DNA from 4 places in the Mesorhizobium sp. M0808 genome. Region 4 is predicted to be linked to each of the others. Evidence: predicted binding sites of a transcription regulator. Region 4 holds the regulator's gene; each other region holds the start of a gene.
The links. Region 4 encodes LexA, which represses DNA repair genes until DNA is damaged. Its sites were predicted from a motif close to TGTTCNNNNTGTGTTCNG; they were not measured.
Positions count from the first base shown of each region.

Region 1: the regulator LexA is predicted to act here: its motif matches at 1,343-1,360, upstream of recA (recombinase RecA).
Region 2: the regulator LexA is predicted to act here: its motif matches at 1,089-1,106, upstream of dinB (DNA polymerase IV).
Region 3: the regulator LexA is predicted to act here: its motif matches at 1,859-1,876, upstream of NKI25_RS09865 (ImuA family protein).

Region 1 is NZ_JAMYOX010000068.1:3,237-6,498, reverse strand. Features, by position in the region: gene NKI25_RS34355 (TfoX/Sxy family protein) at 1-249, shown strand, start outside; gene NKI25_RS34350 (PfkB family carbohydrate kinase) at 284-1,207, opposite strand; gene recA (recombinase RecA) at 1,485-2,582, shown strand; gene alaS (alanine--tRNA ligase) at 2,842-3,262, shown strand, end outside.
Region 2 is NZ_JAMYOX010000001.1:481,683-484,944, forward strand. Features, by position in the region: gene NKI25_RS02525 (GNAT family N-acetyltransferase) at 1-385, shown strand, start outside; gene ybiA (riboflavin biosynthesis intermediates N-glycosidase) at 609-1,028, shown strand; gene dinB (DNA polymerase IV) at 1,159-2,400, shown strand; gene NKI25_RS02540 (hypothetical protein) at 2,571-3,215, shown strand.
Region 3 is NZ_JAMYOX010000005.1:195,390-198,651, forward strand. Features, by position in the region: gene NKI25_RS09845 (HpcH/HpaI aldolase/citrate lyase family protein) at 1-615, shown strand, start outside; gene NKI25_RS09850 (DUF1737 domain-containing protein) at 644-850, shown strand; gene NKI25_RS09855 (hypothetical protein) at 861-1,286, opposite strand; gene NKI25_RS09860 (metallopeptidase family protein) at 1,294-1,716, opposite strand; gene NKI25_RS09865 (ImuA family protein) at 1,900-2,982, shown strand; gene NKI25_RS09870 (DUF6504 family protein) at 2,915-3,262, shown strand, end outside.
Region 4 is NZ_JAMYOX010000015.1:4,945-8,206, reverse strand. Features, by position in the region: gene kynU (kynureninase) at 1-544, opposite strand, end outside; gene lexA (transcriptional repressor LexA) at 993-1,727, shown strand; gene NKI25_RS18170 (ComEC/Rec2 family competence protein) at 1,721-3,262, opposite strand, start outside.

The sequences.
Region 1 (3,262 bases), on a different contig from region 4:
GGCATCTATTTCGACGGCGTCATCGTCGCCATCGTCATCCGTGGCGAATTGATGCTGAAGGCCGACGCGGAAAGCGCCCCGGATTTCGAAGCGGCCGGCTGCCGGCAATGGACTTATACCGGCTCGCGCCACGGCAAGCTCGTGTCGATGCCCTATTGGAGCGTTCCCGACAGCGCATTCGACGATCCCGACGAGATGGCGATCTGGGCGCGCCGGGCCTACGAGGCAGGACGGCGCGCCGGAAAATAGGCTGCGTCATGCTTCGGCAATTCCGGGCCGCACTTCATGCCAGGTCCCGCGCTTCGGGCACGAGCGCCAGCGCCTCGGCAAAGCTGGCGCTGGTGAAGGCGGCGCGCTCGACGGCGAGCATCGCGGCGGCAACGCCTTCCCGCAGTGCCGCGCGTAGCGTCAGGCCGCGCAGCAGGGCAGCGATCGTTGCGCCTGCCAATGCGTCGCCGGCGCCGGCAGCATCGGTCCGCTTTTGTAGCGGCCGTGGCGAGATCGAGAACGCGCTCAATTCGTCGAAACCGAGCACTGGTTCGTCGCCGGCGGTGATCACGCCGCTTTTCAGCCCGGCGCGTCTCAGGCCGTCGACGATGCCTTGATCGATTTGGACGCCGGCGAGCACGCCGGCCTCGTGCCGGTTCATGAAGGCCATCGCCAGACGGTCGAGCACCGGCGTCAGCCGCGCCGCTTTGTTGGGCGAGACCGCAAGCGCAAACACCGGCTTGCCGGCGGCGAGTGCCGCCAGCCGCTCCAGCGCGGTCGACGGCAGGTTGGCGTCGCACAGCACCGCGTCGGCCGAACCGATCGCTTCCCGCACCTTGGCGCGGCGGATCTGCTTGGGAAGCGCCAGCTCGTAGAGCACCATGTCGGCAAGGCCGGCGATCAGCCCGCCGTCGCTATCGATCAGCATCGTATGGCTTGGCGTTGCTCGGTCGAGGAACACCGCCGACAGGTCGGCAATGCCGGCCTCGGTGACGGCGCGTAAAACCGTGTCGCCAAGGGCATCGCCGCCGCGCACCGAAAGCAGCGAGGCCGAGGCGCCGCGTCGCACCGCACAGCGCAAGGCGTTGAAGACGGCACCGCCGACATGCTCGCGCATCGTGCCGGGGTTGGAAGCGGCCGGCACGAAGGCGCCGGCAACCCGGCCGCGCCGCTCGATATAGGCGCCGCCCACGGCCAGGATCGTCGGGGATTTGATCATGCCGTCAAAATGCCCTTTAGCTGTTGCCCGGGGGAGACTAGGTCGCCGGGCGGAACCCTGCAATCGCGGGTCCGATTCGGTTGGTGACGGCAACGGCGCCGCATGCGAGGCGAGACACATCGGAAGCAATAATTGCGAAACAAAAATAGAACAAATAGGGATATGCGTTATTTTTCAAACCCTTGGTGCTCATTGACAAATGAGAACAAATGAGGTACATTCTTTTAAGGATTGCGGGATTGTCCGGCCTCCATTGACGACCACGGGGTGATGTATCATGGCTCAGAATTCTTTGCGGCTTGTAGAGGACAAAGCGGTGGACAAATCAAAGGCTCTGGATGCGGCGCTGTCGCAAATCGAGCGTGCCTTCGGCAAGGGCTCGATCATGCGGCTCGGCGCGAACGAGCAGGTCGTCGAGATCGAAACGGTGCCGACCGGCTCGCTTGGGCTGGACATCGCGCTTGGCGTCGGCGGCCTGCCGCGCGGCCGCATCGTCGAGATCTACGGGCCGGAAAGCTCGGGCAAGACGACGCTGGCGCTGCACACGGTGGCCGAAGCCCAGAAGAAGGGCGGCATCTGCGCCTTCGTCGATGCCGAGCACGCGCTCGACCCGGTCTATGCCCGCAAGCTCGGCGTCGATCTCGAAAACCTTTTGATCTCGCAGCCCGATACCGGCGAGCAGGCGCTGGAGATCTGCGACACGCTGGTGCGCTCCGGCGCCATCGACGTGCTGGTGGTCGATTCGGTGGCGGCGTTGACGCCGCGGGCCGAAATCGAAGGCGAGATGGGCGATTCGCTGCCCGGCCTGCAGGCCCGCCTGATGAGCCAGGCACTGCGCAAGCTCACCGCCTCGATCTCGCGCTCCAACACCATGGTCATCTTCATCAACCAGATCCGCATGAAGATCGGCGTCATGTTCGGTTCGCCCGAGACGACGACCGGCGGCAATGCGTTGAAATTCTATGCCTCGGTCCGCCTCGACATCCGCCGCATCGGCTCGGTCAAGGATCGCGACGAGGTCGTCGGCAACCAGACCCGCGTCAAGGTCGTCAAGAACAAGCTGGCGCCGCCCTTCAAGGTGGTCGAGTTCGACATCATGTATGGCGAGGGCGTCTCCAAGACCGGCGAGCTGGTCGATCTCGGCGTCAAGGCGGGCGTGGTCGAAAAGTCGGGCGCCTGGTTCTCCTACAATTCGCAGCGTCTTGGCCAGGGCCGCGAAAACGCAAAACTGTTCCTGCGCGACAATCCCGACACGGCGCGCGAGATCGAGCTGGCGCTACGGCAGAATGCCGGGCTGATCGCTGAGAAATTCCTTGAGAACGGCGGCTCCGAAAGCAGCGACGACGGTTTCGAGGACGACGCCGGGGTGATGTAGGGCAGGCGACGCCTCGCTGAGCCTCAGCCAGGTTTCGATTTGATGTTTTGATTTTGAGTTTGCGTAATCGATGCGTTTCGAACCGCCGGCCCAGGGCCGGCGGTTCGCGTTTGACGGCGAGGCAGACGCATTTCAAGGCGCTGGCGAAAGCCGGGATTTGAGCCCATTTGGTGTTTCTGGACAGGCTGCGGTGCGACCGCTAAAAGGCCATGTCTATTTTCCGCCGGCAGCCGGCGGTTCTCTCGAAAAGGCAGTATTCATGAGTGGCGTCAACGAGATCCGGTCGGCATTTCTCGACTATTTTCGCAAGGAAGGTCACGAGGTCGTCGCGTCAAGCCCGCTGGTGCCGCGCAACGACCCGACGCTGATGTTCACCAATGCCGGCATGGTGCAGTTCAAGAACGTTTTCACCGGTCTGGAGAAGCGGCCGTATTCGCGCGCCACGACTGCCCAGAAGAGTGTTCGCGCCGGCGGCAAGCACAACGACCTCGACAATGTCGGCTACACCGCGCGCCACCTGACCTTCTTCGAGATGCTCGGCAATTTCTCCTTCGGCGACTATTTCAAGGAGCGGGCCATAGAGCTTGCCTGGAACCTGATCACCAGGGAGTTCGGGCTGAAGAAGGACAAGCTGCTGGTCACCGTCTACCACACCGACGACGAGGCGGCCTCGTACTGGA
Region 2 (3,262 bases), on a different contig from region 4:
GCTCGGCGCAGACCGGGAAGACCCGTCCACGCCGCTTGCGCCATCCTATCTCGATGCCTTTAGCGCAATCGATACCGATCCCAACCAGTTGCTGGCCGTCGCCGTCAACGCCGGGCAAGTGGTCGGAACGCTGCAGCTCAGCTTCCTTCCAGGCATTTCGAGAAAAGGCGCCTGGCGCGGCCAGATCGAAGGCGTTCGCGTCGCCTGGCAATGGCGCTCTCGCGGCGTCGGCAAGTTGATGATCGAATGGGCGATTGAAACATGCCGTTCGCGCAATTGCAGCTTCGTCCAGCTCACCACGGACAAAGGTCGATGGGAGGCGCACGCTTTTTACGAGCGCCTCGGCTTCACCGCCAGTCATCTCGGCTACAAGATGGCGCTGTAGATCAGCATTTCATCGCATTCAGCGCCGACCGCTCATCTTCGCTATCCACTCTGGATGGAGCATTGACAAGCCGGCCGTTCGCCCTGCTCCATCCGCCCATGATTTACGACCGAACCTGGCTTGAGAAAACCTTTCGCGCAAAGCCCCGGCAGAAGTTCCTGTTCTTCTGGGGCCATCAGCCGTCTAAGGACGGCCGCATAACCACGTCGTGCTTCAGCCAGTGGTGGCATGCGCCCTTTACCGTCGATGGCCTGATCCGACTGCCGAACACTGGATGATGGCCGAGAAGGCACGACTGTTCGGTGATGCTCCGACAGCAACACAAATCCTCAGGGCGGCGAGCCCCAAGCAGGCAAAGCAGCTTGGCCGCCAGGTGAGCGGCTTCGATGGCACCAAATGGGATGCAGACAAATATCGCATCGTGACTGAAGGGAGCTTTCAGAAGTTCCGTCAGAACGCGGCGCTGCGCGAATATCTGTTGTCGACGCATGACCGGGTGCTGGTCGAGGCGAGCCCTGTCGACCGGGTGTGGGGTATCGGCCTTGCGGCGGATGACGAGAGGGCAGTGAACCCGCTGCTGTGGCGCGGCGAGAACCTGTTGGGATTCGCGCTGATGCAGGCTCGCGATCGGCTGCGCGGCTGAACATTGCCGTGCGCTCGTCATCTGCGGCAGCCTCCGCGCTGCTTGACAATCCACCCACAATGTTCTCTTTATGTTCTCATCACAACTCGAGACAATGCGGCGTTCGAACCGCCGCGGGCGAACGGGCCGGATGGAAGCCAACATCCTCCACGCGGATCTGGATGCCTTCTATGCCTCGGTCGAACAGTTGCTCGACCCGGCCTTGCGCGGCAAGCCGATTGCCGTCGGCGGCGGGGTAGTGCTTGCCGCATCCTATGAAGCCAAGGCGTTCGGCGTGCGCGGCGGTATGCCGGGACGGCGCGCGCGGGAACTCTGCCCGCAACTCATCTTCGTCGGCGGCCATTTCAAGGACTATCAGCGGCTGGGCGATGCGGCAATCAAGGTGCTCGGCGATTTCACGCCGGTGGTCGAGCGGATTTCGATCGACGAGGCCTTTGCCGACGTCGCCGGCTGCACCCATTTGTTCGGCTCGCCGGCCGAGATCGCCGGCAAGATCCGCCGCCGCGTGCGGACCGAGCTTGGCCTGCCGATCTCGGTCGGCGTAGCCCGCACCAAGCATCTGGCCAAGATCGCCTCACAGGTCGCAAAACCGGACGGGCTGGTGGTGGTCGATCCGCGCCACGAGCTGGAGTTCCTGCACCACCTGCCGGTCGAGCTGATGTGGGGCGTCGGCCCGGTCACCAGGCAGCGGCTGGCCGGCATCGGCGTCAACACCATCGGCGAGCTGGCGAAGACCAATGGTGGGGCGCTTGAGCGCCTGCTCGGGCCGGCGGCGGGAGAGAAACTCAACGCGCTGGCGTGGAACCGCGATCCGCGCAAGCTCAAGACGCAGCGCCGGGCGCGCTCGGCGGGTGCGCAGTCGGCGCTTGGCCGAAAACCGGCCGAGGAGCAGGTCTTCGTGCCGGCTTTGCTGCATCTGGCCGACAGGGTCGCCACAAGATTGCGGGCGAAATCCCGGCCCGGCCGCACGGTGACGGTTCGCGTCCGCTTTGCCGATTTGCGCTCGGTGACGCGCTCGATCACGCTCGACCAGCCGATATCGGCAACCGCCATGCTGGCCGAGATCGCCGAGGCGCTGGTGCGCAAGGTGCTCATCGACCATCCGCACGAAAAGACAATCTCGCTGCTGGCGATCGCCGTATCGCATCTGGAGCAGCATGCCGGCCTGCAACTGGAACTGCCGCTCGGGCTCGACGACGACCGCCGCCGCCCCGGCACCAGCAAGGGCGCGGCGCGCTGGACCGCGGATCGCGCCGTCGACAAGATCCGCGACCGCTTCGGCTGGGAGGCGGTGGGCTACGCCTCGGTCGCGCTCGGGCTACAGCGGTCGGTTCCCGACGCCTTTCGCGAGCTGGCCGAAAAGGAATTGTGAGCCTCGATTACACTTTGGTTGCCAAGTCGGCGGAATGACGTTGAAGGCTGCGGACTTGTGAATTTATCTTCGGTCCAGTTGGTCGTGCACCGGTTTGGGCATCAGCCAGACAGGGTAGCACCCGCCCGCAAATCCTTCCGCACCTTCATTTCGAACGACAGGAGATCGGCATGGGACAGAACGCCGGATATTTCGCACTCATCGTTGCCGGACTGGTGACCAATGCAACGACGCTGGCCAAGCCGCTCAACCCGGACCGGGCGATTCCATCCCTGGGCGATATCAACTCGCCGCTGGCCAGCCCGCTATTCAAACAGGTCAAGGCTGGGCCGCTGGAGATAAAGCTTGAGGAAACCACGCTTGCCGATGTCGAAAAAGCCTTCGGCGGAGCGATGCACGATGAAGGTGACGCCGGAGATTCACGCCACTGGCTTTGCTATGCCGGCCCCGACGCCGGCGGATCGCCGTCGATCTTCTGGTTCGTATCCGGCGAGATGGGCGGCTCCGACCACGGTGTCCTGTCCGTCGCCCTGCAGCCGAACCCGGAAGGCAAGGTGCCGGAAGGATGCGCCAGCGCGCCTGCCAGCCTGACAGCTATTGAACTCGATACACCCGGCGTCGGAGCGCCGCTGAGCGACGTGGCCGCGAAATTTGGCGCCGCCAAGCTCGATCGTTACGGCCATTTCGGCTTCGCCGCCTCTTATCCTGCTTCGTCTCCCGACCAGAAGGACGCCACGGTCACGCAGACGCTCACCTACACAGCCGGGAACGGCAGGATAACCGGCGTGGCGGTGACGCAAGTCACCACCAATTAGGGTGTCCCCGCTCGGTTGGCGAATGGTTCACGTGTGAATGATCTGCC
Region 3 (3,262 bases), on a different contig from region 4:
TGCTCGCCCGACGCCATCCTGCTGCCCAAGGTCGACACGCCGCGCGACATTCTCGAGGCCGGCGACGTGCTCGACGACAATTTTATCGCCGACGAAGTCAAGCTATGGGCGATGATCGAGACGCCCAAGGCGCTGCTCAACATTGGGCCGATTGCCGAGCTCGGCCGCGATCCGGCCTCTCGACTGGTGTGTTTCGCTGCCGGAACGAATGACCTGGTCAAGGACACCGGAATTCTCGCCATGCCCGACCGGCGCTATCTCGTTCCATGGCTGATGCAGATGGTGCTCGCCGCGCGCGCCGGCGGCCTCGACCTGCTCGATGGCGTCTTCAATGATTTTCGCGATATGGACGGGTTTGCGCGCGAGTGCACGGAAGCGGCCGCCATGGGTTTTGACGGCAAGTCGCTGATCCATCCAGCTCAGATCGAAGCCGCGAACCGCGCCTTTGCACCGTCGCCCGAAGCAATAGCCGAGGCGCGCGCGGTCAAGGATGCCTTCGCGTTCGCCGAAAATACCGGTAGGGCGGTAGTTGCGCTGAACGGCAAGATGGTCGAGCGGCTGCATCTGGCGCAGGCCGAAAAACTGCTGGCGAAGGCCGCCGCTGTTCGCGCATGACTAACGTAACTGACGACAGGATTGAAGAATGAAACTCTACCGCTTTCTGTCCGGCCCGGACGATGCCAGCTTCTGCCACAAGGTGACGGCGGCGCTGAACAAGGGCTGGCACCTGTTCGGCTCGCCGACCTATGCCTATGACAAGGAGGCCAAGACCATGCGCTGCGGCCAGGCCGTGGTGAAGGACATCGAGGGCCAGGAATACGGCCCCGACACCAAGCTCAGCGATTGGTAGGTGCTACCGGCTACGGCAGCCTTTCCCAGACGGCTCTGATTTCGTTGAGCCGCGCGTCTGCGAGCCCGTCGACGTCATCGCAGCTGAAATAGAGTATCGATAGCGCTGCAAGGAGGCCGGGATAACCGGAGACGTAACCCATCTTCGTAAGTATCTCGGGAACCCGCAGTCGCTTGCGTTCGATCAAGGAGATCGCGCATTCTGCAGTCAGAGATGCCACCGGGTGGTCGACTTCGGATAGCCAAAAGTCGACCAGAGCTAGGAGAATGGCGGGCTCGACGGCAGCACTTGCGGGCAGATGGCAAAGCTCGCTAAGTGCTAAGAACGCGGCATTCGGCGAAATCCTCACTGCGGATTCGATCAGTTCCCGGCTCAGTGAAATGTCGTGATACGGCCAATTGCAATCGATCAGATCGGCAAATTCTGCTTCTGTCATCTGAGTGCTATTCAGCCGCTTCCTCGATCCGCTCCATATCGTCGTCCGACAGGCCGAAATGGTGGCCGATCTCGTGGATCAGCACATGGGTGACGATGTCGCCCAGCGTTTCCTCGTTCTCGGCCCAGTAGTCGAGGATGGCGCGGCGATAGAGCGTGATGCGGTTCGGCCCCTCGCCGGTCTGCGGGTTCCAGCGCTCGGCGATGCCGCGCCCCTCGAACAGGCCGAGCAGGTCGAAGGGCGTTTCCAGCGAAAGGTCGTCCATGATCTCGTCGGTCGGGAATTCGGCGATCTGAATGACGATCTCGCCGGTCAACTTGCGAAAGTCCTCCGGCAGATGGGCATAGGCCTCCAGCGCCAGGAGCTCGATTTCCTCCATCGTTGGCGAAAGCTGGTCGTGCCAGATGCGTGTTTGGTAGATGCGAGCCATGCTTTGTCCTTTGATCCCGGCATATAGGCTTTCGGGCCGGACTCGGCAAATGGTCGGGCTGGGGTGACCGTGTCACGCCCCCACTACAGGAATAAATTCCCCATGACTCCGCTTGACTCTTTGGCCGGCCTCTGGAATTCTAGGGAACATAACAGGAACAATTGTGAGTGGAAGCTGACCGTCATGGCGACAAGCGCCGTGGCGCGGGAGACTGTTTTTGCCCTGCGCCGCCAGATCGCGAAGATCGAAGGGACCTTGCCCGAGCGCCTGGAGGCGCCGGCCAGTTCGTCGTTTGACGCGGATGTCTCTCGTCAGAGTCTGACACCCTCTCGGCATCCGACACCCGCTCGGAATCTGACCATTGTCCGGCGCGGCCTCGCCGTGGCGCCGCCCGATGCGTTTTTGCGCACCGGCGCCGAGCGCCTCGATGCTGCGCTGAGCGGCGGCCTGCCGAAGGCGGCGGTGAGCGAGTTTCATGGCGCCGCGACCCGCGATGCCGGGGCCGTTGCCGGTTTTGCCTTGTCGCTCGTCAGCCTGATCCTCAGCCAGGGGCCGCGATTGCCGGTGCTGTGGATCGGCACATCCGAGGTTTTCCGCGAGGCCGGCTTTCCCTATGCCAGGGGGCTTCACGCCTTCTTCGGCATCGAGCCGGAGCAATTGCTGTTTTCCGAGGCGCCAAGGCTGCTCGATGCGCTGTGGATCGCCGAGGAGGCTGCCCGGATGACGGCGCTGGCCGCCGTCATCCTCGAAATCCGCGGCAGCCCGCAGCGGCTTGACCTCACCGCGACGCGGCGGCTGCACGCCCGCGCGCAGAGTGCGGGCCGGCCGCTGTTCCTGCTGCGCCAGGCCGGCGAGCCCGAACCGACGGCAGCGCCCGTCCGCCTCATCCTGTCGGCGGCACCGGCGGCAACGCGTAAGACGCTTGCCGGGCCGCTCGCCGGCTCGATCGGCCGACCCGCCTTCACCGTCGCCATCGGCAAGAGCCGCACGGCCTTGCCCGGAAAATTCACACTGGAGTGGAACCCCGATGAACGCATATTCGAAGAAAGACGGGGCGAGCAAGGAAGGTCTCAGGAATGGGCCCCAGAACGGCCAAAGACTCCTATCCCTGTGGTTTCCGCATCTCGCCGCCGAGAGGATCCTGCGGCAGCGTCTGGGGCGGTCCTGGCGTTCCCGGCCGTCGGATCACCTGCCGCTGGTGATCAGTCACCGCGACCGGAACGCCCAGCGCATCGCCGCCCTCGACGAGCGGGCCGAGGCGCTTAATCTGAAGCGCGGCATGGGCATAGCCGACGCACGCGCCATGCATCCCTCGATCGACATCGTGGAGGCCGATCCGGAGGCCGACCGGCGCCTGCTCGAAGGCCTCGCCGACTGGTGCGACCGCTATACCCCGCTGGTGGCGCTTGACGGGACCGACGGCCTCTATCTCGACGTCACCGGCTGCACCCATCTTTTCGGCGGCGAACGCTCGATGCTGGACGATATCCTGTCGCGTTTTTTCCATCAGGGCTTCGATGTCCGCGCCGGGCTTGCCGCCACGCCT
Region 4 (3,262 bases):
CGCGCAGTTCGCCCGACTTGTAGTTGACGTGGTTGACCAGCACCACGGCGGTGCGTTCGTCGATCAGCTCTTCGATGGTCGGCGCGTCGATCCCCGAGAGGCGCAGCAGCGTATCTTTTCGCGTCGAAACCACACCCTCAGCCATGTAGAGGTCCGTCGGAAAACTATCGCCCTCGGCGACGATGACCTGCCGCTCCGGTCGCATGGCCATGGCGGCGTGCAGCAGCTTGTAGATGTTGACCGATGTCGTGTCGCAGACCACCGTCTGGCCGGCCGCGGCACCGATCAGGCGCCCGAGCTGGTCGCCAAGTTCAAGCGGCATGTTGAACCAGCCGGCCGTGTTCCATGCGCGGATGAGATCATGCGACCATTCTTCGGTCGCGGCCTTGTGCAGTTCATCGAAAGCGGCACGTGAAGCAGCTCCTAGCGAATTGCCGTCGAGATAGATCACTCCTTGCGGCAACACGAAGCGGTCGCGCATCGCGCGCAGCGGATCTGCGGCATCCATCGCCTTTATGGCGGCGAGATCGGGAATTCCTGTCATGATGTGCCTGCTCCCCCCAAAAATTCAACGCAACGCCGGACACGCATCGACTGTTCTTCCATCACCTGGTTGCGCGCAGCAAGGCTCCACCGGCGAGAAGCAGCCTGACCAGGCGACTGGAAACCAGGAGTTAACCCGAGGTTGGCGTTTTGAGTTCGTTTCGTTCACGGTGCATTGACCGAACCGCGCAGTCGATACGGGTTCAATTCCGTGCCCTTTGCCGACCGACGGCCGATGTCAGTGCTGCCTTCTGGGAAGCCAGAAGGCGCAAACGAAAGCAGAATCAAGGGGATGACGCTCGCGACGGTGAAAATGCGGCATTCCGGTAGGGGCGTGGTTTGTTTCCCAAGCCTTAACGCATTCATTAAACTTTAAACAGTTGCGGAACACAACTGGAACAGATAGTGTTTGTTCTGGGTTTGTTTTTCTGATTCTGTTGGGGGTCGCTATGCTGACACGCAAACAACACGAACTGCTTATGTTCATCCACGAAAGGTTGAAGGAAAGCGGTATTCCGCCCTCCTTCGACGAGATGAAGGAGGCGCTCGACCTGGCTTCCAAATCGGGAATCCATCGGCTGATTACGGCGCTGGAGGAGCGCGGCTTCATTCGCCGTTTGCCCAACCGGGCCCGTGCGCTGGAGGTGCTGCGCCTGCCTGACTCGATCGCCCCCGGCCTCAATGCGGCACGCAAGTTCTCGCCGAGTGTCATCCAGGGTAGTCTTGGGCAAGGCGCCCCTCGGCAGGGCAAGCCGACATCGTCGCGCGTCCCTGCAGCCGGCAATGACGACGATGTCGTCGCCGCCGTTTCGATCCCGGTGATGGGCCGCATCGCCGCCGGTGTGCCGATCGACGCCATCCAGCACCAGACGCATTCGATTTCGGTGCCGCCGGATATGATCATGGGCGGCGAGCATTATGCGCTCGAGGTCAAAGGCGATTCGATGATCGAGGCCGGCATTTTCGACGGCGACACGGTGATCATCCGCAATGCCGATACGGCGAGCCCCGGTGAGATCGTGGTGGCACTGGTCGACGAGGAGGAAGCGACGCTGAAGCGGTTCCGCCGCAAGGGCGCCTCGATCGCCCTGGAAGCCGCCAATCCGGCCTACGAGACGCGCATCTTCGGACCAGACAGGGTCAAGGTGCAGGGCAAGCTCGTCGGACTGATCCGCCGCTACTGAGCTCCGCCCTTGGCGCCGGCTTTGGGGTTGTCGGCCCTGCGGTATGGCGGCAGGCCCCGTGCCGCGCGTGAAAATTTCCGCTGCACGTGCCAGGGCCGGTATGATTTTTCGACCGCGAAACGGATTTCGGCGCGCGTTGCCGCTTGTGGATCGAAGTAGACGGCGGCACTTCCCGCGCGCGCCAGTTGCCGTTTGGTGACGACGAGGACCAGTCGGTCGTAGTAGCAGGGGTTATGGGCGGTGGCGTCGTCGATGACGATCAAGCTGGCAAAGGCGCAGGCTGGCCGCGCAGTATCGCGGTCCTTGGCTTGCGCGATGATCGCGCCGGATGGATGCCTGGCAAGGCAGAGGCCGTCCGTGCAAATGAACGGCATGCCCGGCGGTAGGTCGGCCGGATCGGCAATGTCGAATTGCGGGTCGTTCTTTCCAGGTGTTTCCGGCGCGACGATAGCCTCTGATGTGAGCGCGCGTTTCCAGTTGTCGATGGTGAACTCATTCGGGCGTGCCCGGTTGACCGCGAGTTCACCGCTGCCGATCGGCAGCGCGACCAGCCGTGCGTCCTCCGAGACCAATACGTCGGGTATGCGTGTCTGCGTTGTCGTCAGCAAGCCGGCGAGCGCAAAAGGAAGTGCCGCCAGCCGCAACCAGGTCGTCGCCATGCTGGCAATGACGAGGGCGATCGTCACCAGAAGGACGGATCTCAGCGAAATCAGCCCGACCGCATCGATCGGCGAGCGCTCCGAGATCCACCCGGACAGGGCGATCATCGCCGTCAGCCCCTTGCCCATGACATAGAGGAAAGGGCCATCCGCACCGAACGGCATCGCCAGCGCGCTGAGAACGGCGAAGGGCATGACGACCAGTGAGACGATGGGCATGATGGCCAGATTGGCGAACAGGCTGAGCGGCGCCACGCGCTGGAAATGCCATATGGCGAAAAGCGCCGTGGCGCTCCCTGCAATGATCGAGGTCATCGCCAGACCGCACATGCCCAGCAGGACCTTTCGAGTGGCAAAGCGTAGCGGCGACAGCCGCGGCAGCGGCGTGGTGGCCCTGCCGGCGCGGTAATCGGACCAGCCTGCATAGGCGCCGACAAGGGCCGCCGTCGCGGCGAAGGACATCTGGAAACTCGGACCGACCACCTCGTGCGGCGACACCAGGATGACCGCGATGGCCGAGATCGCCAGGTTGCGCATGGTGAGCGCGGCCCGGTCGAACAGCACGGCGATAAGCATCACCGCCAGCATGATGAAGCTGCGTTCGGCCGCCACGACAATGCCGGAAAAGACGAGGTAGGCCGCAATCGAAAAAAGCGCGGCGGCCGCGGCATATTTCTTGACCGGCCGTCGCGATGAGAAATCGGGAAACAGCGCAAAGGCACCCCGCAGCAGCGCCATGATGGTGCCGGCGACCAACGCCATATGCAGCCCCGAGATGGAGATGATGTGGTAGATGCCGGTGCGCCGCATCGCTTCGTTGATCTCCTCGGGAATGCCGGCGCGCACGCCGACGATCAGCGCAGCAGCAATCTCGCC